One region of the Frateuria sp. YIM B11624 genome, then DNA from elsewhere that is predicted to be linked to it. Evidence: predicted binding sites of a transcription regulator. Region 1 holds the regulator's gene; each other region holds the start of a gene.

Region 1 (5,673 bases):
CGACCAGCGGACGCAGCAGGCGGCGCTCCTCCGCGATGGCATCGGCCAGCGAGACGCCGCGCAGCGCGAGCGGATGGCGGCGGCGGGTCTCCGAATAGCGCTTGATCAGCACCTCGTCGCGGCAGTCCAGGAACACCAGATGCACGTGCACGCCGGCGGCAGCGAGTTCCGAGAGCACCAGCGGCATGTGGGCGAAGTCCTCGCCGCGGTTGCGTACGTCCACGCCCACTGCGATGCGACGCCGCCGCCCGCCGCCGTTCTGCATCACCGACTGCACCAGTTGCGGCAGCAGGCCGCTGGGCAGGTTGTCGACGCAGTAGAACTCCAGGTCCTCCAGCGCGCGCAGCGCGACCGTCTTGCCGCCGCCGGACATGCCGGTGAGCACCACCAAATGCACGGCGTTCGGGTCGTTGAGGCTGCTGGGCGGCGCGGGCTCGTGGGGGTTCACTGGGCTCACCATGGCGGAAGCCGGCGCATCTGGTGCGCCTGGCGGTCGATGAAGGTCTGCGCGGGATCGATGCCCTTGCTCTTGAGCATATGGTGGCGCACCGCCGCTTCCACCAGTACCGCCAGGTTGCGGCCAGGGGCCACCGGGATGGTGATCATCGGCACGGATACCTCGAGGATCTCGCGATGGCTGGTGTCGCCGGTCAGGCGGGTCATCGCGTCGATGTCCTCGCCTTCGCGCAGGGTTTTCAGGTGCACCACCAGGCGCAGGTATTTGGAATGCTTGACCGCGGTGTGGCCGAACATCTCGCGCACGTTGAGCACGCCCAGACCGCGCACTTCGAGCAGGTCCTGCAGCAGCTCGGGGCAGGTGCCGTCGATCACGTCCGGCGCGATCAGGGTGAACTCGGTGGCGTCGTCGGCGACCAGGCGGTGGCCGCGGCTGATCAGCTCCAGCGCCAGCTCGCTCTTGCCCGAACCCGATTCGCCGGTGATCAGCACGCCGATGGAGAACACCTCCAGGAACACGCCGTGCAGGGTGCTGCGCGGCGCCAGCAGGCGCGCCAGGTGGTACTGCATCCAGGTCAGCAGCTCGTGGCCGCGCTTGGCGCTGATCCACAGCGGCGTGTGGGTTTCCTCCGCCACCTCGCGCAGATCGGAGGGGATGGTCTGGTCCTTGGTCACGATCAGCGCCACCGGCTGGTAGGCGGCGATCTTGTGCATCGCCTCCCAGCGCTGGCGCGAGTCCAGGCCGTCGAGCCAGTTGAGCTCCTCGGTGCCGATGATCTGCACCTTGTTGGGGTAGATCACGTTCAGGTAGCCGATCAGCGACGGACGGCGGGTGGCGGTGGCGCCCGGCTCGATCACGCGTCCTTCGCCGCGCATGCCCGAAACCCAGCGCAACCCCATGCGTTCATGGACGCCGTCGAAGAGTTGTCGTGCGGTGAGACGTTCCAAGGCCTGTGTTTCCTGCCGGCGGGCAACGGGTGGCATTGTGCCAGCTATGCGGGACGGGGCGGGATGAGCGGGTGTCGCAGGGGCGCCCCCATCCGCCTGTCGGCACCTTCCCCCGCGGTCGCGGGGGAAGGCTCGGGGACGTGGCGCTGCGCCCTTGATCCTTCCCCGGCGGTCGCGGGGGAAGGCTCGGGGACGTGGCGCTGCGCCTTTGATCCTTCCCCGGCGGTCGCGAGGGGAAGCTCGGGGACGTGGCGCTGCACTTTTGATCCTTCCCCCGTTGACGGGGGAAGGTGCCCGAAGGGCAGATGGGGAATGAAGCCGTGCGAAAGGCCCACCCGGGTATCGCGCCCAAAAGCGCCCTCATCCGACTGTCGGCACCTCCCAGCGTTCGCGGGGAAAGGCTCGGGGACTGGCATGGCACTTTGGCCCGCGAAAGCTTGTGCTCCGGACAAAAAAGACCCGCCACGAGGGCGGGTCCCTTTCGTCCGGATGCAGGCCGTTCAGCCGAACTGCCGCGCGTCGCGCGCCTCCTGCGGGTGCTTGTCGGTCACCTTGTCGCGGTGGCGGCGCAGCTGCGCGGCCAGCTTGTCGAACACCATGTCGATGGAGGCGTACATGTCGGCCCCGCACGCCGCGGCGTGCAGGGCGGCGCCATTGGTGGTCAGGGTCGCATCGGCACAGTGCTGCAGCTTGTCCAGCGACAGCACCATGCTCAGGCCGGTGCATTTCTCGTCGAGGCGGGTCAGGCGATCGAGCCGTGACGTGGCATGTGCACGCAGGGCGGGGGTGACTTCGATCTGCTGGCCGGTGAGTTGGAACTGCATGGTTCGCCTCCTCTGGTACAGGCCGCCGTGGGGCGGCGGGGTCAGCATGCCGGTGGTCTTGCGGCACGCCGGTCTCTCATTCCTATGGGAGCGTTCTGGCCGGTTCCAAGTCCTCCTGTTCAGCCGGCGCGCTGGCGCTCGCTGGAACTGGGGATGCGCAGGGCCTCGCGGTACTTGGCCACGGTGCGGCGGGCCACCTGGATGCCCTTGCGGTTGAGCTCCTCGGCCAGTGCCTGGTCGGACAGCGGCTTGCGTGTGTCCTCGGCGTCGATGAGCTTCTTGATCATGGCCTGGATGGCGGTGGCCGAGGCGCCGCCGCCGTCTTCGGTGGAAACGCCGCTGGAGAAGAAGTACTTCAACTCGTAGGTGCCGCGCGGCGTGTGGATGTATTTGCGCGTGGTCACGCGCGAGATGGTCGATTCGTGCATGCCGACCTCCTCGGCGACCTCGCGCAGCACCAGCGGGTGCATCGCCTCGGGGCCGTAGTCGAGGAAGGCGCTCTGCCGGCGCACGATGGCGTCGGCGACCTTCAGCAGCGTCTCGGCGCGCGATTCGAGGCTCTTGATCAGCCAGCGCGCCTCCTGCAACTGGCCGCGCATCCAGCTGGCGTCCTCGCCGCGCGCCTGCGCGATCAGGCTGCAGTAGTGCTGGTTGAGGCCCAGCCGCGGCTGGCAGTCGGGGTTGAGGCTGACCTTCCAGCGCGTGCCTTCCTTGTAGGCGTAGACGTCGGGCGCGACGTACTCCACCGGGGTGGCATCCAGTGCGGCGCCGGGGCGCGGGTCGAGGCTGCGAATCAACAGCGCGGCGGCGGCGACGTCCTCCTCGCTGGCGCGCAGCTTGCGCGCGAGCCTGGCGACGTCGTTGCGGGCGAGCAGTTCCAGTTCGCCGGCGACGATCTGCATCGCCAGCTCGCGATGCGGCGTGGAAGCGTCGAACTGTTCCAGCTGCACGCGCAGACAGTCGCGCAGGTCCAGGCTGGCGATGCCGGTCGGATCGAAGCGCTGCAACTGGCGGCGCACCGTCTCGACTTCCTCGACGCTGGCGTCCAGGTCGGCCGGCAGCGCGGCGAGCACGCCGTCGAGGCCCTCGGCGAGGTAGCCGTCAGCGTTGAGCGCGTCGATGATGATGGTGGCGATGAGCCGCTGGCGGGTGTTCAGCGGCGTCAGGTTGAGTTGCCACAGCAGGTGTTCCTGCAGCGTCTCGGGCGCGGCGTTCTGCGGCTCGAAATCCTCTTCGCCGCGGCTGCCGGCGCCGCTGGCGCTGCCGCTGAGCGAGAAGTCGATCGGCGCTTCGGCCGGCGCATCGGGCTCGCTCCAGTCGGCGCCGTCGTCGACGTCATGGTCGACCGTGGCCGCCTCGGCCGGTGCGGCCGTGAAGCTTTCTTCCTCGGCCTCGCCCGGAGTGGCTTCCTCCTCGAACTCCAGCAGCGGGTTGCCCTCGGCGATCTGGCGCAGTTCGGCCTCGAGCTCCAGCTGCGAGAGCTGCAACAGCCGGATCGCCTGCTGCAACTGCGGCGTCAGGGTGAGCTGTTGGTTGAGGCGGAACTGCAGTCCGGGTTTCATGCCAGCCGTTGGGGAGGAACGTGCGGGTCATCCTACCCCGCTGGCTGTGACGCGACCATAGTCGTGGCCGGCATTCGCCGGCGCCGCGTCACAGCTTGAATTCGCGCCCCAGGTAGACCTCGCGCACCTTTTCGTCGGCGAGGATGTGCGCGGGGGTGCCGCGCGAGAGCACCTCGCCGTCGTTCAGGATGTAGGCGCGGTCGCAGATGCCGAGCGTCTCGCGGACATTGTGGTCGGTGATCAGCACGCCGATGCCGCGTTCCTTCAGGTGCCGCACGATGCGCTGGATCTCGCCGACCGAGATCGGGTCGACGCCGGCGAACGGTTCGTCCAGCAGCATGTAGCGCGGTTGCGCGGCCAGCGCGCGGGCGATCTCCACGCGTCGGCGCTCGCCGCCGGAAAGGCTGATGCCCTTCTGGTCGGCGATGTGCGCGATCTTCAGCTCGTCCAGCAGGCCTTCCAGCTGCTCGTTGCGCTGGCGCGCGTCCAGACCCTCGCGCAATTCCAGCACCGCCATGATGTTGTCGGCCACGCTGAGCCGGCGGAACACCGAGGCTTCCTGCGGCAGGTAGCCGATACCCATCCGCGCGCGGGCGTGCATGGGCAGGCCGGTGATGTCCTGGCGGTCGAGGCGGATGGTGCCGCCATCGGCCTCGATCAGGCCCACCACCATGTAGAAACAGGTGGTCTTGCCGGCGCCGTTGGGGCCGAGCAGGCCGACCACTTCGCCCTGGCGGATGGAAAAACCGAAATCGCGCACGACCTGGCGCGAGCGGTAGCGTTTCTGCAGGCCTTCGGCAGCGAGCATCGGTCAGGGATGCCCGGCGCTGGTGGCGGGGGCGGGCGCCGACGCGCTGGTGGCCGGCGCCGGACTGCTGCTGGCCGGTGCCGTTGCGTTGCCGGCGGGCGCTGCGGCGCTGCCGGCCGGCGCAGCCGTCGCAGCCGGCTTGGGCTTGGGCTTGAAGGTCATGTGCACGCGGCCGTCGCCGCCGCTGTCGCCGGTCATTTCGCTGGTCTGCGTGTTGTAGGTGAGCCGGTCGCCGTGCGCTTCGCCGCGGCCTTGCTGGGTGATCGAGGCATGACCCTGCAGCACCGCAAAGTCCTTGGTGACCTGGTAGTCGATGGTGGCCGCCTCGCCCTGCATCAGGTTGCCGTTGTCGTCCAACTGCTGCAGGTGCGCCGGGCTGCCGGTCAGCACCACGCGGCTGATCTCGCTATTGGCGTCGAAGTACACCTTGCCGTGGTCGGCGGTCGCCTTGAGCGACCCCTGGGTGATGACCACGTTGCCGGTCAGCGTGCTCACGCTGTTGGGTTTCTGGAAACCATCGAAATGCGACGCGTCCACGTTCATCGGCTGGTCGCGGTCGGTCTTCTTGGCCTGCGCCGGCGCCAGCACGAGCAGGCCCAGCAGGGCCAGCGCGCAGCTAGCGCGCACGCTGGCGAGGCGGGAACGTGGCATGGACGTCATCGAGCAGCTCCAGGTGTTTGTCGTTGAGGTCGGCACGCATGCCGACGCCGTGAATTCTAGTGCCGCCCTGCACCAACTGCGCCGGGGCGGCGGTCTCCAGGCGGTTCTGCTTGGGCCAGGCCGTGACCTCGGAGGTGTCGAGTGTCGTCCGCGGCGTGTCATCGAACGCTGCTCGTTCCATGTGCACCGGCCCCTGCAGCTTGAGCAGCGTGCCGTCGCGGTTGACCCAGCCGTACAGCGAGCGGCCGAGCCAATCGGGCACCGCCGCCTGGTTGGAGGGCAGGCGGAAATCGGGCGCGTTGATGTACAGCGACTCGTCGCCCTCGCGCCGCTCCAGCCGCGGTGCATCGATCAGGAAGCTGGGCAGGCCATCGGTGCCGTACTGGACGAGCTTGAAGTCGGTGAGCGTGTAGCC
Region 2 (5,673 bases), on a different contig from region 1:
CTCGCGCCTAACAAGCCGTCGACAGATTCTTCACAGGTGACGCATTAGGGCCACCCGCCCGTCCGCGGACAGCCCGCACGCGCGCCCGCGCTGGCCTTCTTCTTGCTCCCTCCTCCGCGAGCCCGGTGACGGAAAGCCGGCATCTGGAAGTACGAACACTGCGGGACGGTCGGCGGTTCGTCGTTCAAGTCGCGAAGCGGAGATACATGCAATGAGCAAGGTCGATTTCCTGGTGATCGAGTCGAACGAGGCGCGGGCCGAATCCATCGTCTCCGCGTTGCATTTCCTCGGTTATCACCCGCAGCGGGGCGCGGACTGCACCGCCGTGGAGGAATCGACCCACGCCTGGCGTGCCGTTTACGTGGGCACCATCGACGACGCGACCGAAGCCGAGCGCCAGTTCGCGCTGCTGGGCGACGCCGCCAGCCACGTGCCGGTGCTGCTGGCCAGCGATTCGCAGTGGGCCGCGCGCCTGTGCGCCGCCAGCTCGCCGTTCGCCGCGCGCATCGGCATGGTGGAATTCCCGCTGCGCTACGAGCAGCTGGCCGAGGTGATGCGCAGCCTGTACGCGCGCCTGCTCGGCGGCCGCCGCGGCGAGCTGCGTTTCGTCGGCGACTCGGCGCCGATGCGCCACGTCAACGCGCTGATCCGCCAGGTCGCCCCGTTCGACTCGTCCGTGCTGGTGCTCGGCGAGTCCGGTACCGGCAAGGAAATGGTCGCCCGCACCATCCACGAGTGCTCGCCGCGCCGCGACAAGCCGTTCGTGGCGATCAACTGCGGCGCGATTCCGGCCGAACTGCTGGAAAGCGAACTCTTCGGTCACGAAAAGGGCGCCTTCACCGGCGCGATCAGCGCGCGCAAGGGTCGCTTCGAGATGGCCGAGGGCGGCACGCTGTTCCTCGACGAGATCGGCGACATGAGTCTGCCGATGCAGGTCAAGCTGCTGCGCGTGTTGCAGGAACGCATGTTCGAGCGCGTCGGCGGCAACAAGACCCAGCGCTGCGACGTGCGCATCATCGCCGCCACCCACCGCAACCTGGAGCGGGCGATCGCCAACGGCCAGTTCCGCGAGGACCTGTTCTACCGCCTCTCCGTGTTCCCGCTGGAAATGCCCGCGCTGCGCGAGCACCTGGACGACCTGCCGGTGCTGATCGGCGAGTTCAACCAGCGCCTGGCCCGCCGCGGCCTGGGCAGCGTGCGGTTTTCCGCCGGCGCGCTCAACGCGCTGCACCAGTACGCCTGGCCGGGCAACGTGCGCGAGCTGTGCAACCTGGTCGAGCGGCTGGCGATCCTCTACCCGCACGGCGAGATCCGCGGCAGCGACCTGCCGGAGAAATACCGCGGCCGCCAGGCCGTGGAGGAAACGCAGGGCGCCGCCTCGCTGCTGGCGATGATGGAAGGCGCCCCGGCGCCGACCCAGATCACCGCCCCCACGCATGCCGCCGATGCCACGGTGCTGCCCGAGGGCGGGCTCGACCTTAAGGACCACCTGGCCGACATCGAAGTCGGGCTGATCCGCCAGGCGCTCGACCTCACCGGCGGCGTCGTCGCCCATGCGGCCAAGCTGCTGCACATGCAGCGCACGACGCTGGTCGAGAAGCTGCGCAAGTACGGCCTGCAGAACAGCCTGGCGGCCTGAGCCCGGGTTTCGATGCGCTCGTGGCGACTGCCACGGGCACAGGCCGAAGCCGCCGCCAAAGCCCTGGCACGGCTCGTGCAGTCCCCAGTCTCGAAACCCGCCACGCGCCGGAAACCCGACATGAGCACCATCGACGTCAACAACCTGCTCGCCCAGATGCGCCAGCTCTCCTCGCAGGTGCGTCCGGCGGAAACCGCGTTCAAGGCGGCGCCGGCGGCGAAGGCGGATTTCGGTTCGCTGCTGAAGGAATCGATCGCCAGCGTGGGCCAGAGCCAGCAGCAGGCCGGGCAGATGGCGGCGAGCTTCGAGCGCGGCGACCCGGGCGCGGACCTGGGCCGCACGATGGTGGCGATCCAGAAGGCCGACCTCTCGCTGCGCGCGATGACCGAAGTGCGCAACAAGCTGGTCGATGCCTACAAGGACATCATGAACATGCCGGTCTAAGCGACGGCATTCCATTCGCTCTACGGATGAACCCTTCCCATGGCTGACAACGCCATCGCCACCACCGCCGACAGCCCGGCCAGCCGCTTCGACCTCAGGCAGCTCGCGCGCAGCCCCGCCTCGCGCCAGTTGCTGCTGCTGGTCGGCATGGCCGCGGCCGTCGCGCTGGGCGTGGCGGTGGTGCTGTGGTCGCGCGGCCCCAACTGGGGCCTGCTCTACGCCGGCCTGGGCCAGCAGGACGCCGCCGCGATCACGCAAGCGCTGCAGTCGACCAACACGCCCTACAAGCTGGGCGACGACGGCGGCTCGATCATGGTGCCGGCCTCCGACCTGGCCGCGGTGCGCCTGCGCCTGGCCGGGCAGGGCCTGCCGCAGGGCACGGCCACCAATACGCTGCCGCAGGCCGACTCGCCGTTCGGCATGAGCGACCTGGCCGAGCGCACCCGCTACCAGCAGATGCTCGAGACCGACCTGGGCAACACCATCGGCAGCCTGCAGGGCGTGCGCTCCGCGCGCGTGCACCTGGCGATGGCCAAGCCGTCGGCGTTCATCCGCGACAGCCACGAGGGCAGCGCCTCGGTGCTGGTCACGCTCTATCCCGGCCGGCAGCTGGACGCGAGCCAGGTGGCCGCGATCGTGCACCTGGTCGCCGCTTCGGTGCCGGACTTGGACGCCAAGCAGGTCTCGGTGATCGACCAGCAGGGCCAACTGCTCACCGGCAGCGATCCGGACAGCGCCGCCGCCGTGGGCGACAGCCGCCTGCGCCTGGCCACGCGCATCGAGAACACCTACGCGCAGCGCATCGAGGAACTGCTCACGCCGCTGGTCGGCCCGGGCAAGGTGCACGCGCAGGTCTCGGTCGATCTCGATTTCAGCAACACCGAAAAGGCCACCGAAACCTTCGACCACGACCATCCCGCGCTGCGCAGCGAGCAGACCAGCAGCGAGCGCCGCGGCAGCGGCAGCGTCGCCGACGGCGGCGTGCCGGGCGCGCTGAGCAACCAGCCGCCGGTGATGACCGCGCAGCCGACCGCCGCCAACCCGAACGCGGGCGGCAAGGCCGCCGCCACGCCCGCGCCGGCGGCCGCCACGGCGCAGGCCGACACCGGCGACAGCTCCTCCAGCGCCACCCGCAACTACGAGCTCGACCGCACCATCAGCCACACCAGCGACCCGGCCGGCCGGCTGGCGCGCCTGACCGTGGCGGTGGTGGTCGACAACAAGACCGTGAGCGGCCCCAAGGGCGACACCAGCGTGCCGTTCACTCCGCAGGAACTGGACCACCTGACCCAGCTGGCCAAGAACGCGGTCGGCTTCGACCAGGCACGCGGCGACAACGTCAGCGTGATCAACCAGGCCTTCCACACCGCGCCGACCGCCGATGCGCCCGAGCAGCAGCCGTTGTGGCAGCGTCCCGGCGTGCTGGATCTGATCAAGCAGGCGATCGGCGTGCTGATCGCGCTGATCGTCGCCTTCGGCCTGCTGCGCCCGCTGCTCAAGGGCCTGCTGCGCAGCGCGCCGCAGCCGGCGCTGGCCGGCGCCGGCGGCAGGATGCCTACGGTTTCCGTGCGCGTGGCCGATGACGAGGAGGATGAGCGCAGCCGGCTGGCCGGACCCGCTCAGGTGCTCGGCTACGAACAGAAGGTGGGCCTGGCCCGCCGCATGGTGAGCGACAACCCCAAGCAGGTGGCTCAGGTGGTCAGGAACTGGGTGGGTGAGGACGGCTGATGTCCGGCAAGGCAGACACGACCATTACCGGCGCCCAGCGCGCCGCGATCCTTCTGCTCACCCTGGGCGAGCAGGACGCCGCGGAGGTGCTCAAGCACCTGTCCGCGCGCGACGTGCAGGCGGTCGGCCAGGCCATGGCCGTGCTCACCTCCGTCTCGCGCGAGCAGGTCGACCAGGTGCTCACCAAGCTGCACGACGACCTGGGCCGGCAGACCGCGCTCGGCGTCGGCACCGAGGACTACATCCGCAAGATCCTCACCAACGCGCTGGGCGAAACCAAGGCCGGCAGCCTGATCGACCGCATCCTGCTCGGCCGTTCCAGCAAGGGGCTGGAATCGCTCAAGTGGATGGAAGGCCGCGCCATCGCCGAGATGATCGGCCAGGAACACCCGCAGATCATCGCGCTGGTGCTGGCGCACCTGGAGCACGACCAGGCCGCCGAGGTACTCGGCTACCTGCCGGCGCGCACGCGTTCGGACGCGATCATGCGCATCGCCACGCTCGACGGCGTGCAGCCGCATGCGCTGAACGAGCTGGACGAGATCATGGAGCGCCAGTTCTCCGGCAACACCAACAAGTTGAAGTCCGCCAGCGTCGGCGGCCTGAAGGCCGCGGCCAACATCCTCAACGCGATGGAGACCAGCCGCGAGGCCGAGCTGATGGCCGCCATCCGCAGCCACGACGCCGCGCTGGGCAGCAAGATCGAGGACCTGATGTTCGTCTTCGACGACCTGGTCGAGCTGGACGATCGCTCGATGCAGGCGCTGCTGCGCGAAGTGCCCTCGCCGCGCCTGATCGTGGCGCTCAAGGGCGCGGAGCCCGCGATCCGCGACAAGATGTTCGCCAACATGTCCAAGCGCGCGGCCGACATGCTGCGCGACGACCTGGAAGTGGCCGGCCCCGTGCGCGTATCCGAGGTCGACGCCGCGCAGAAGGAAATCCTCGGCATCGCGCGCCGTCTGGCCGACGCCGGCCAGATCACCCTCGGCGGCGGGGATGACCTGGTCTGATGAGCGCCGTGCTCAACCGCGACGCGGTCACCGGCTACCAGCGCTGGGAGCCGCCGCAGGTCGGCGATGCCCCGGCCGCGGCGCCGGCGGAATCCGCGAACCATCCCACCGTCAGCGACCTGGAGGCGCTTCAGCGCCAGGCGCGTGACGAAGGCTACGCCGCCGGCCATGCCCAGGGCCTGGCCGAAGCGCGCGCGCAGGGGCGCGAGCGCGTGGCGCGGCTGGAGGCGATCTGCACGCAGGCGGCGCGTCCGCTCGAGGCGCTCGACGCGGCAGTCGAACAGGAACTGGCGCAACTGGCCCTGCTGGTCGCCCGTCGCGTGATCGCCCACGAACTGGCCACCCGGCCGGAGCTGATCGTGCAGACCGTGCGCCAGGCGGCCGCGGCGCTGCCGGCGGCGACCCGCGAACTGCGCGTGCGCCTGCATCCGGACGATCTGGCGCTGCTGCGCGAGCTGGAGGCGGCCGAGCCGCACTGGCAACTGGTGGGCGATCCTGCACTCGGGCGCGGCGACTGCCTGCTGGAAAGCGAACGCTCGCGGCTCGACGCGCGCCTGGAAACCCGCCTGGCCGCGATGATCGATGCCGTGCTCGGCGACGAGGCCGGCGCATGAGCGCAATGCCGGGCTGCGGCAAGGCTTCCCCCATCCGCCCTTCGGGCACCTTCCCCCGCGCGCGGGGGAAGGATCGAACCGTGGCGCTCGCCGCTGGATCTTGCTCCCGCACCCGGGGGAGGGAGCGTGTAGGAACGCTCGTCAGTGAATCCTTCCCCCGCTCCGCGGGGGAAGGTGCCGATAGGCGGATGGGGGAAGCCCGCCGGATGCCCCCTTCCGGCACCCGCCAGGGTGTCGC
Region 3 (5,673 bases), on a different contig from region 1:
CGGCAAGTTCCTGAGCTACGGAGAAATCGAGACGCTGAGCCGCCAGTTCGCCGGCTACCTCACCGGCGCGCTGGGCCTGAAGAAGGGCGACCGGCTCGCCATCATGATGCCCAACGTGCTGCAGTACCCGATCGCGCTGTTCGGCGCGCTGCGCGCCGGGTTGGTGGTGGTCAACACCAATCCGCTCTATACCGCGCGCGAGCTGAAGCACCAGCTCGAGGACTCCGGCGCCAAGGCGATCGTGGTGCTCGACAACTTCGCCTCCACGCTGCAGGAAGTCATCGGCGAAACCCACGTCGAGCACGTGATCACCACCGGCATCGGCGACCTGCTGGGCTTTCCCAAGGGCGCGCTGGTCAACTTCGTGCTCAAGCACGTCAAGAAAATGGTACCGGCCTACTCGCTGCCGCAGGCGGTGCGCTTCCGCGACGCGCTGGCGCAGGGCGCCGCGCACCCCATGCCCACGGTCGAACTCGGCCACGACGACCTGGCGTTCCTGCAGTACACCGGCGGCACCACCGGCGTGGCCAAGGGCGCGATGCTCAGCCACGGCAACATGGTCGCCAACATGCTGCAGGCCAGCGCCTGGATCGGCGACCTCGCGAAGCCCGGCGAAGAGGTGATCATCACGGCGCTGCCGCTGTACCACATCTTCTCGCTGTGCGCGAACGGCCTGGTGTTCATGCGCCTGGGCGGCCTAAACTGGCTGATCACCAATCCGCGCGACATGCCCGGCTTCGTCAAGGAACTGAAGAAGTCCGGCTTCACCGCGCTGACCGGCGTCAACACGCTGTTCAACGGCCTGCTCAACACGCCCGGCTTCGCCGAGCTGGACTTTTCCCGCCTGCATCTGACCTTGGGCGGCGGCATGGCCGTGCAGCGTGCGGTGGCCGAGCGCTGGAAGAAGACCACCGGCTGCACCCTGGCCGAGGCTTACGGCCTGACCGAAACCTCGCCGGCGGTGTGCATCAACCCGCTGGACCTGAAGGACTACAACGGCTCCATCGGCCTGCCGGTGCCTTCCACCGACGTGGCCATCTGGTCGGAGGACAACCAGCCGCTGCCGATCGGCGAAGTGGGCGAACTGATGGTGCGCGGTCCGCAAGTGATGCAGGGCTACTGGCAGCGCCCCGAGGAGACCGTCAAGGTGCTCGGCGCCGACGGCTGGCTGCACACCGGCGACATCGCGCGGATGGATGCCAACGGCTACGTCTACATCGTCGACCGCAAGAAGGACATGATCCTCGTGTCCGGCTTCAACGTGTATCCGAACGAGGTCGAGGACGTCGTCATGCAGCATCCGGGCGTGGCCGAGGTGGCCGCGGTCGGCGTACCGGACGAGCACTCCGGCGAGGTGGTCAAGCTGTTCGTGGTGCGCAAGGACCCGGCGCTCACCGCCGAAGCGCTCAAGCAGTTCTGCCACGACAACCTGACCGGCTACAAACGGCCGCGCCAGATCGAGTTCCGCGATTCGCTGCCCAAGTCCAACGTGGGCAAGATCCTGCGTCGCGAATTGCGCGACGAGGAGAAGAAGCCCATGGAGATCTCCGCCGGCTGACATGCGGACGCGCACACCGCCTACGTTGGCGGCATCGCCACGGGCGGCGGCTCGCCCCGCGACAAGAGGAGCGCCGTCCTGCTGGCGGAAAGCACTCGCCACTCCCTACGGAGGAAACGATGAAGCTCCCGCTGACTTTTCCCTGTTTCCTGCTCTTGCTTGCATCGGCAGGCACGGCAGCGAAAGAGGCCACGCCTGCCGCCGATACCATGGCCAAGGCCGAGGCCTCTCCGGCCGCCGCAGGCAAGACCCCTCCGGAGATGAACAAGCTTTATCCCCGGATCGGAACATGGCAGGCCACCATCAGGACCCTGCCCAGCCCCGGCTCGCCGCAAGGGGGCATCGACGACGGCGTCATGACGATCAAAAAGGGTCCCGGCGGGTTTTCCATCGTGCAGGATTTCCAGTCGCGCGGCGCCAGCGGCCACCTGGTCGGCCAGAGCACCACGTGGTGGGACAAGCCGACCGGCTCGTACAAGAGCGTCTGGTGCGACAACATGCAAGGCTGCACGGAATTCACGACCATGGTGCAGGGCAACTCCTGGACCGTCGAACTGGACGGCATGGCCAACGGCAGGAAAGTCCACACGACCATCCGCGCGACCATGAGCCCGGACCACGACTGCATCCACGAGGAGTTCGCCAACGCCTATGACGGCGGGCCTCCGCGAACGGAAACGGTCAGCGAATACCGGCGGATGATCCCCGGCGTGCCAGCGGAAAAGCAGCCGTCCTGCGGGAAGGGAAGCGACGGGTCGTCGCGGTAGCCGGTCGGTCGACCGGCGGAACCGGTGCCCGCGTGAGCCCGGCATCCGGCCGGAGGCGTCACTCCTCCCGCCAATGCTCCAGGATGTCCGCGTAGCCACCCAGCAGGTTCCACAGCGGGACCTGTTTGTCTTCGGGGATACGCGAGTAGGCGAAGCCGATGTGGCGGTCGGAAATGCGCGCGACCACCGCCTCCAGATGGATGTGCAGGTCGCGGCCGAAGATCATGTCCAGCACCCAGGCCTGGCCCAGTTCCCCCTGCCAACCCAACGGCCGGCGCAGCAGCGCGCCCGTGGCCGAGATGTCGACCAGTTCGGTCGGGTGCGACTGCACGCCGTGGCTCATCAGCACGGTCGTCTCGATGCGCATGCGCGCGGGCCGCAGGAACTTCGGGCCCGATTCGTCCGCCACGTTGTCTTCGATCGTCATCTAGCTCCCCAAGCGAGGCGCGCCCCGCGCCTCCTGCGACGTCCCTGCGATCGTACGACGCATCCCGCGTCTCCATCGACAGGCAAGCTGCCTTGCAACCCACCTGGCATTCATGGCGGCTTGCGCGGCGAGGCGCCGGTCGTCTCACGGCACGCGAAGCAAACGCCATGCCATCCTCGGGGCGGGGGCGACATCATCCCACAACCGCCAGGCAGGCCGCAGGAAGTGCCGCGCGCGGGGTTTGCCGGACGCAACGTGTCACATGCTGCCCCAGGCGTACGCACCGCCTGGTCCCGCCGACGAACGGGCCATCGGCGCATACTGGACTTGCCGCAACGCTGCCGCTAACCTGTCGTCCATGCCTTAGGTTCCAGCGTGCGCCGTGCCGGTCGGTACCGGTCACCGCGGCACGTATCCCAGGTTCCGGCAGATCGATTTGAACCGTCCGCGGCGCCGTGTCGCCATCCTGTCCTGCGTCCTTGCCACGGCCCGATGCCCGGCGCGGACGCCATGGTGGTCGCCTGAACCCGCCTGATCGAACCGCCGCCAGAGCGGCTTCGTCATGCGACATCGCAGCGATGGCTGCCGTCGGCCCCGGGGCCGCGGTCGCGAGGGGAAAAGTCCGTCCACAGGGCTCCGCCCGACAAGGACGACAGGTTTGAAAGCATTGCCGGCCGCGTGAGCGGCCCCACGACATGCATTGATGAGCACAGAACCGCAGCAGCCGGCCGTACCGTCGCAGGACGCCTTCGCGTCGATCCCCCAGCAGCAGGAGATGCCGCTGGCGATCGTGCGCGGCGAACCGTTGCTGCAGATGCCGCAGGACCTGTACATCCCGCCGGACGCACTGGAGGTTTTCCTCGAGGCGTTCGAAGGTCCGCTGGACCTGTTGCTGTACCTGATCCGCCGGCAGAACCTGGACATCCTGGACATTCCGATTGCCGAGATCACCCGGCAATACATGGAATACATCGACATGATGCGGGACGTGATGCGGCTGGAACTGGCCGCCGAGTACCTGCTGATGGCCGCGATCCTGGGCGAGATCAAGTCGCGGCTGCTGCTGCCGCGCCCGCCGGCCGAGGAAGGCCTCGAGGACGACCCGCGCGCCGAACTGGTGCGCCGCCTGCAGGAATACGAGCGCTTCAAGAAGGCCGCCGAGGACATCGACACCCTGCCCCGCGTCGAGCGCGATACGGTGGCCGTGCACGCCGAGGTGGGCGAGCGCAACGTGGTCAAGCTGCCGCCGCCGCTGGACCTGAAGGAAATGCTGCTGGCGCTCAAGGACGTGATGCACCGCGCCGAGCTGTTCGGCCACCACGCGATCAAGCGCGAGGCCCTGAGCGTGCGCCAGCGCATGGGCGAACTGCTGAGCCGGCTCGAGGACGGCACCTTCCACCGCTTCGAAAGCCTGTTCGACGTCAGCGAAGGACGCCTGGGCGTGGTGGTCACCTTCCTGTCGATGCTGGAGCTGGCCAAGGAAATGCTGGTGGAGATCGTGCAGGAAGAACCGCTGGCGCCGATCTACGTCAAGGCCAAGGCTGCGCTGGCCGAGGAAAACGCCGAACTGCCGGACGACATGCCGGTTTCCGCCGCCGCCGAATGAGGCGCCGGTCCACCCGAACCATCCCCTAGGCCATGCAGATCGAGCAACTCAAACCGATCATCGAGGCGGCCCTGCTCGCCGCCAGCCAGCCGCTCACCGTGGCGCAGCTCGGCGAGCTGTTCGTCGAAGAGGAGCAGGTCGACCGCGAGGCGATCGCCCGGGCGCTGGAAGCGCTGGCCGAAGACTGCGCGGGCCGCGGCATCGAGCTGAAGGAAGTCGCCTCCGGCTTCCGCTACCAGGTTCGCCAGGACGTGCACCCGTGGGTGTCGCGCATGTGGACCGAGAAGCCCAGCCGCTACTCGCGCGCGCTGCTGGAAACGCTGGCGCTGATCGCCTACCGCCAGCCGATCACCCGTCCGGAGATCGAGCAGATCCGCGGCGTGGTGGTCTCTTCCAACATCATCAAGACGCTGGAGGAGCGCGAGTGGGTCCGCGTGGTCGGCCACCGCGACGTGCCGGGCAGGCCGGCGCTGTTCGGCACCACCCGCGCCTTCCTGGATTACTTCAACCTCAAGTCGCTGGACGAGCTGCCGCCGCTGTCCGAGATCCGCGACATGGAAGACCCGCAATTGCGGCTCGACCAGGAACCGCTGCCCCCGCCGGTGATCAAGGACCTGCCGATCGATCCGGACGAGGAAGGCGCCGAACCCGGGCGGGACGAAGCCCCTGCCGCGTCGGACGAGACCACCGGAGCCGGCGACGACGACCTGGTTTCCGCCGAGGAAACGTCGGCATCTACCGAAACCGTCGCCGAAGCCGCCGACAGCAACCAAACCACCGCCGCGCCCGACGATGAGGCGCCCGCCCCCACCCCATCTGCCACTGCCGACGAGGCAGCAGCCCAGGCGGACGTCGACACCGACGCCGCCGAGCAGGACACCGAGGAGTACCGCGCATGACTGCGCCGCAGAAATCCGTCTTGACCCTCAAGCGCGAAACCCGCGCCGAGGCCGCCGACATCCCCGCCCTGGAGGAGCGCCTGCACAAGGTGCTGGCCAACGCCGGCCTGGGCTCGCGCCGCATGCTGGAGCAGCGCATCCAGAACGGCGAGGTCGAACTCAACGGCGCCCCGGCCGGGATCGGTGCCAGCGTTCACGCCGGCGATCGCGTGGTGCTCGACGGCAAGCAGTTCGTCGTCGCCACCGACAGCCGCGACGATGCCGAGGTGCTGCTCTACCACAAGCCCGAAGGCGTGGTGACCACCCGCGAGGATCCCGAAGGCCGCCCCACCGTGTTCGAACAGCTGCCGCGCCTGAAGGGTGCGCGTTGGGTCGCGGTGGGCCGCCTGGACATCAACACCACCGGCCTGCTGCTG
Region 4 (5,673 bases), on a different contig from region 1:
GCGCCGCGGACGATCGAGGACCTCAAGCAGCACCGCTGCATCAACTACGTCTATCCCAACGGCCGTCCGCGGCAGTGGATGTTCGACGGCGCCAACGGGCCGATCGCCGTGGACGTCGAAGGCCATCTGCTGATCAACGACGCCGAATCGGTGATCCAGGCGGTCGCTGCGGGGCTGGGCATCACCCAGGCGCCGCACATGATGATCGCCTGCATGCTCGACCTGGGCAAACTCGAACTGGTCATGACCGACACCCGTTCCACCGGCAAGCCGGTGTGGATCGTCTACCCGCAGAAGAAGCACCTGTCCGCACGCGTGCAGGCCTTCATCGAATGGGTACGCGAGCTGTTCGAGCGGACCAATGAGCCGCAGTTCCGGCTGCCGGCGCGCCCGGCCGGCAAGGTGACGCCACAGGTTGCAACGCTGGCCTGAGCGGTGTTTCAGCTTGTCCGGCGTCGGCCGCGGTCATGAGGCGTCCGGCGCCAGTGGCCGCACCCGGCAGGCTGGCCGGATGGCTCAACCGCCGGCGGGCAACCACAGCAGCAACGCGAGGCCTAGTGCGATACGGTAGATCGCGAACGGCGTGAAGCGGTGCGTGCGGATGTAGCCGAGCAGCCACTTCACCGCGGCGAAGGCGACGATCGCCGAGACCACGAAGCCGACGACGAGCGCGCTCCAGTCCTCGTGCACCGCACCGCCGTTCTTCAGCACCTTCAGCAGCTCGTAGCCGGTCGCCGCGTACATGGTCGGGATGCCGACCAGGAAGGCGAATTCGGTGGCCGCGGCGCGGTTGCTGGTGCCGGCCAGCAGCGCGGCGAAGATGGTCGCGGCCGAGCGCGAGGTGCCGGGGAAGATGCCGGCGAGCATCTGCGCGATGCCGACCAGCACGGCCACCGTCCAGGTCACCTCGCGCCGGTCCGGCTGGCGTGCCGCGACCGCCTCGGCGCCGAGCATCCAGAAGCCGCCGATGACCAGCGCCCAGGCGATCGGCGTGACCGTGTCGGGCAAGGTAAAGCCGCACTTCACCGCGATGAAGCCGAGCACCGCGGTGATCAGGAACGCCACCGTCAGCTTGGCCAGATAGTCGCGGTTGGCCGGATCGCGCCATTGGGTCAGCAACTGCCACAGGCGCTTCCAGTAGATCAGCGTCACCGCCAGGATCGCGCCGGCCTGGATGCCGATATTGAACAGGTCCGAGCGCTGCCCCAGCCCCAGTTGCTCGGCGATCAGCAGGTGGCCCGTCGAGGAGATCGGCAGGAACTCGGTGATGCCCTCGATGATGCCGAGCAGGATGACGCGGATCAGGTCGCTCACTAAGGACTCTCCGGCGATGCGTAAAGCGGCATAGCTTACGGGGAAGCGGACAGGGCGGCGTGAGCGTTCATTGCTCCAAACAGGTGCAATGGATGGATGGAACCGGTGCAACTGGACGCCCGCAAGCGGCCATCCTGCGCGGCCGATCCGCGCCGCGGCGCGCCATGGCGGCCTCTTCCGGCGGTGCGCCCCGCTTCGGGCACCGCTGGCATGCGCATTGCAACAACGCGCGCATCCCATTCACCGCTCCGAGGCTTGCGCCCATGACCGCCCAGAAAGTGCTCGACCTGATCGCCGAACACGACGTCGAATTCGTCGACCTGCGTTTTGCCGACATGCTCGGCAAGCACCACCACGTCACCTTCCCCGCACACGCCATCGACGAGGGCACGTTCGAGGACGGCAAGATGTTCGACGGCTCCTCGATCCCGGGCTGGAAGGGCATCAACGAGTCGGACATGGTGCTGCTGCCCGATCCGGACACCGCGCACCTGGATCCGTTCTCGCAGCACAAGCAGCTGATCCTGCACTGCGACGTGCTCGAGCCCTCGACCATGCAGGCCTACGGCCGCGATCCGCGCTCGATCGCCAAGCGCGGCGAGGCGTTCCTGAAGTCCACCGGGATCGCCGACACGGCCTTCTTCGGTCCGGAGCCGGAATTCTTCATCTTCGACTCGGTGCGCTGGCAGAACGACATGGGCCGCGTGTTCTACGAGATCGGCTCCGAAGAAGCCTCGTGGAGCTCGCGCTACAAGTACGAGGGCCAGAACACCGGCCACCGCCCGGGCGTGAAGGGCGGCTACTTTCCGGTGTCGCCGGTCGACTCGCTGGGCGACCTGCGCGCGGACATGTGCAAGGTGCTCGAATCGCTCGGCCAGGTGGTCGAGGTGCATCACCACGAGGTGGCCAACGCCGGCCAGTGCGAGATCGGCGTCAAGTTCAACACGCTGGTGAAGAAGGCCGACGAGCTGATGACGATGAAGTACGTCATCAAGAACGTGGCGCACCAGAACGGCAAGACCGTGACTTTCATGCCCAAGCCGATCGTCGGCGACAACGGCTCGGGCATGCACGTGCACCAGTCGCTGGCCAAGGACGGGCAGAACCTGTTCGCCGGCGAGCTGTACGGCGGCCTGAGCCAGCTGGCGCTGTGGTATATCGGCGGCATCTTCAAGCACGCCAAGGCGATCAACGCGTTCGCCAACTCCACCACCAACAGCTACAAGCGCCTGGTGCCGGGCTTCGAGGCGCCGGTGATGCTGGCCTACTCGGCGCGCAACCGCTCGGCGAGCTGCCGCATCCCGTACGTGTCCAGCCCGAAGGGCCGCCGCATCGAGGTGCGCTTCCCCGATCCGATGAACTCCGGCTACCTGGTGTTCACCGCGCTGATGATGGCCGGCCTGGACGGCATCATCAACAAGATCGACCCGGGCGCGCCGGCGGACAAGGACCTGTACGACCTGCCGCCGGAAGAGGAGAAGAACATCCCGCAGGTGTGCGCGAGCCTGGACGAGGCGCTCAACGCGCTGGACAAGGATCGCGAGTTCCTCAAGGCCGGCGGCGTGTTCACCGACGACTTCATCGACGCCTACATCGAGCTGAAGATGAAGGAAGTGACCGCCTACCGCGCCAGCACGCACCCGCTGGAATTCCAGATGTACTACGCGATCTGACCGCCCGGAGCTGCGGCTCCCCAGGTCATCCGAACAGCCCTGCCGGGCGACCGGCAGGGCTTTTTCATGTCCGCAGGAAAATCCGAACCGTGGAGGTTTCTCCGGCCCGTGCGGCGCTTCCCGATCCGGCGTTCACCCGACGGTTACGCGCGGTCCGACCCCGGGACGAGCCCCGACACGAACTCCCGCAAGGCTTCGCAGGCAGGCTCCGCCTGTGGGACGGCGTTCGCCCGCCTGGAACCGGCCGGATCTTCCATCACCTTGTCTTCACGTCGGCCGCCTTTTAGTCGGACGCCACGGCGCAGGTAGGCGGACAGGCGGTCCGCGGCTTCAGCTCCCCTCGCCGGAACACCCCGGGGAAGAAAACCACGGCTTCGAGCACCCAATCTGCACCCGAAATTTGGATCGATCCAATGTTTCCAGGAGGCGACAGCCGGCAAGAGCACGACCACGCGAGGGGGATTACCGCGCCATTTCGCGCCCGTACCGGACAACGCCAGCCGGTGGGGCAGGAGCAACGCGGCCAGCCGTCTTCCGATTCCGCCAAACGCGGATGAGCGGATCCGAGTCCGCCGGAAGGACGCACACCAAATGGGGATCACACCAATGACGCATCTGCCACACGTCTTTACCCGCAAGCCGCTGTACGCCGCGCTCGTCGCGGCCACCTTGCCGTTCGGCGCCTGCCTGGGCCTGCCCGGGACGGCCGCCGCGCAGACCGCTCCGGCGGCCGCCTCGACGACCGCGCCGCCACCGGCGACCGACGGCGCGCAGGCGAAGAAGGCGGACAAGCAGCAGGCGACCAACCTGCAGGCGGTCATCGTCAGCGGCTATCGCCAGTCGATCAACCAGAACATCCAGGACAAGCGCGACTCGAACTCGATCGTCGAGGTGATCAACGCGCAGAACATCGCGCAGTTCCCCGCCAAGAACATCGCCGATGCGCTGGCGCACGTGCCCGGCGTGGTCATCACCCGCGAATCCGGCGAAGGCAAGACGGTCAGCATCCGCGGCCTCGCCCCCGAGCTGACGCTGACCGAGTTGAACGGCAATTACGTGGCCTCGGCCGACACCTCGGCCGGCCTGACGCGCTCGTTCAACTACACGCTGATGCCGGCCAACATGTTCTCCGACATCAAGCTCTACAAGAGCCTGGAAGCGCGCCTGGACGAAGGCGGCATCGGCGGCAACGTGGACCTGCGCACGCGCCGTCCGCTGGAGATGGCGGCGAACGACGGCTTCGTGTCGCTCACCGCCGCCGGCTCGGACAACAGCAGCAAGATCACCCCGCAGGGTTCGGCGCTGTGGTCGTGGAAGAACAAGGACGAGACCTTCGGCATCCTGCTCGCCGGCACGTACCAGAAGCGCCGCGACGTCGACTACACGGCCAACGCATCGAGCTGGCACTGGTGGGCGGACAACTGTTCCGACATCACGACGTGTGCCCAACCGCCGGTCAACGTGCGCGGTCAGCCGTACGACAGCAGCGTCGCTTCGAACATCGACCTGTGGGGGAACGGCGTGGTCGACCAGGCGGGCAACCCGTATTCGGGCTACTGGATGCCGCAGCAGTTTTCCACCAGCCGCAACCAGCTCGACCTCAAGACCAAGGGCGCCCAGGCCACCCTGCAATTCAAGCCCTTCGATCACCTGCTGCTGACCGGCAACTACTTCCGCTTCCAGCGCGAGCAGTCGCAGATCACCAACACGCTGGAGATCCCCGAGTGGGGCCTGCCCAACGACAGCGATTTCAGCAACCAACAGGGCCGGCTGCTCGCCCCCGGCGGCCTGACGTTCGATCCGTCGGGCACCGTCGTCACCGGCGCCAACTACGTGCTTCCGCCCGCAGGCCAGGGCTGCAATTCGACGACCAACCCCGTCACGGGCGAGCCGCGCCAGGCGGTGGACGTCTGCTCCACGGAGATTCCGTGGCTCAACGGCAACTACTCGGTCGAGAAGGCCACCTCGCAGACGGCCAACCTCATGGGCGAATGGGACAACGGCGGCGCCCTGAGCGGCTCGTTCAACGTCGGCCGCACCTGGGCCACGGGTGGCCCGTCGATCGAACTGGGCATGGCCGCCAAGCCGCGCAACTTCGTCAACGGCCAGTGGGTGGACGGCAGCAACGGCGCCGCGTGGACGATCAACGGCCGGCCGACCATCACCGCTGCGCCCGATGTGCTTGAGAACATGCTCGCCGGCGCGGGGCAGGTGGACCTGGGCTCGACCGGCTCCAACATGGTCAACACCGACACCTCGCAGAACTTCGCGCAGGCCGACTTCACCTGGGCCTTCGACAGCGGCTGGGTGCAGTCGCTGCAGTTCGGCGTCAAGTACCGGAAAAACCATGCCGAGCAGCAGAGCAATGAGGTGCGCTGGTACTGCAAGGGCACCACGCTGCAGTTCCAGACCTGTGATCCGACTGCCGGCCAGCTGCCCGCGGACTTCCTGTTGCCGAACATGCTCGATGGCAGCAACGACGCCTACAACGACAGCATCTTCCCGGCGATCAACTACCCGGCCTACTACAACTACCTCAACGCCACCTACGACCGGACGATCTACAACCGCCCGCAGGACACTTCGTCCATCGACGAGAAGATCTCGGCGGCCTACGTGCAGGCGAACTTCGACACCGGCTCGCTGCGCGGCAACGTGGGCCTGCGCTTCGTCAGCACCCAGCAGG

The links. Region 1 encodes sigma-54, which starts transcription at its own class of promoters, with help from an activator protein. Its sites were predicted from a motif close to TGGCACGNGCNTTGC; they were not measured.
Region 2: fliE (flagellar hook-basal body complex protein FliE) is a predicted target of sigma-54. The motif match lies at 1,704-1,718, and genes of this name have one in related genera.
Region 3: AAIL17_RS13855 (PilZ domain-containing protein) is a predicted target of sigma-54. The motif match lies at 2,911-2,925, and genes of this name have one in related genera.
Region 4: glnA (type I glutamate--ammonia ligase) is a predicted target of sigma-54. The motif match lies at 1,521-1,535, and genes of this name have one in related genera.

The regions. Positions count from the first base shown of each region.
Region 1 covers NZ_JBCNYA010000008.1:89,796-95,468, forward strand. Annotated here, with positions in the region: gene rapZ (RNase adapter RapZ) at 1-460, opposite strand, end outside; gene hprK (HPr(Ser) kinase/phosphatase) at 454-1,404, opposite strand; gene hpf (ribosome hibernation-promoting factor, HPF/YfiA family) at 1,905-2,228, opposite strand; gene AAIL17_RS05970 (RNA polymerase factor sigma-54) at 2,348-3,790, opposite strand; gene lptB (LPS export ABC transporter ATP-binding protein) at 3,879-4,598, opposite strand; gene lptA (lipopolysaccharide transport periplasmic protein LptA) at 4,602-5,249, opposite strand; gene lptC (LPS export ABC transporter periplasmic protein LptC) at 5,215-5,673, opposite strand, start outside.
Region 2 covers NZ_JBCNYA010000014.1:92,296-97,968, reverse strand. Annotated here, with positions in the region: gene AAIL17_RS09310 (sigma-54 dependent transcriptional regulator) at 212-1,639, shown strand; gene fliE (flagellar hook-basal body complex protein FliE) at 1,760-2,083, shown strand; gene fliF (flagellar basal-body MS-ring/collar protein FliF) at 2,123-3,811, shown strand; gene fliG (flagellar motor switch protein FliG) at 3,811-4,821, shown strand; gene AAIL17_RS09290 (flagellar assembly protein FliH) at 4,821-5,435, shown strand.
Region 3 covers NZ_JBCNYA010000027.1:32,928-38,600, forward strand. Annotated here, with positions in the region: gene AAIL17_RS13845 (AMP-binding protein) at 1-1,558, shown strand, start outside; gene AAIL17_RS13850 (hypothetical protein) at 1,678-2,325, shown strand; gene AAIL17_RS13855 (PilZ domain-containing protein) at 2,384-2,752, opposite strand; gene AAIL17_RS13860 (segregation and condensation protein A) at 3,456-4,358, shown strand; gene scpB (SMC-Scp complex subunit ScpB) at 4,391-5,257, shown strand; gene AAIL17_RS13870 (pseudouridine synthase) at 5,254-5,673, shown strand, end outside.
Region 4 covers NZ_JBCNYA010000057.1:1,186-6,858, reverse strand. Annotated here, with positions in the region: gene AAIL17_RS18080 (LysR family transcriptional regulator) at 1-432, shown strand, start outside; gene AAIL17_RS18075 (undecaprenyl-diphosphate phosphatase) at 517-1,314, opposite strand; gene glnA (type I glutamate--ammonia ligase) at 1,578-2,987, shown strand; gene AAIL17_RS18065 (TonB-dependent receptor) at 3,594-5,673, shown strand, end outside.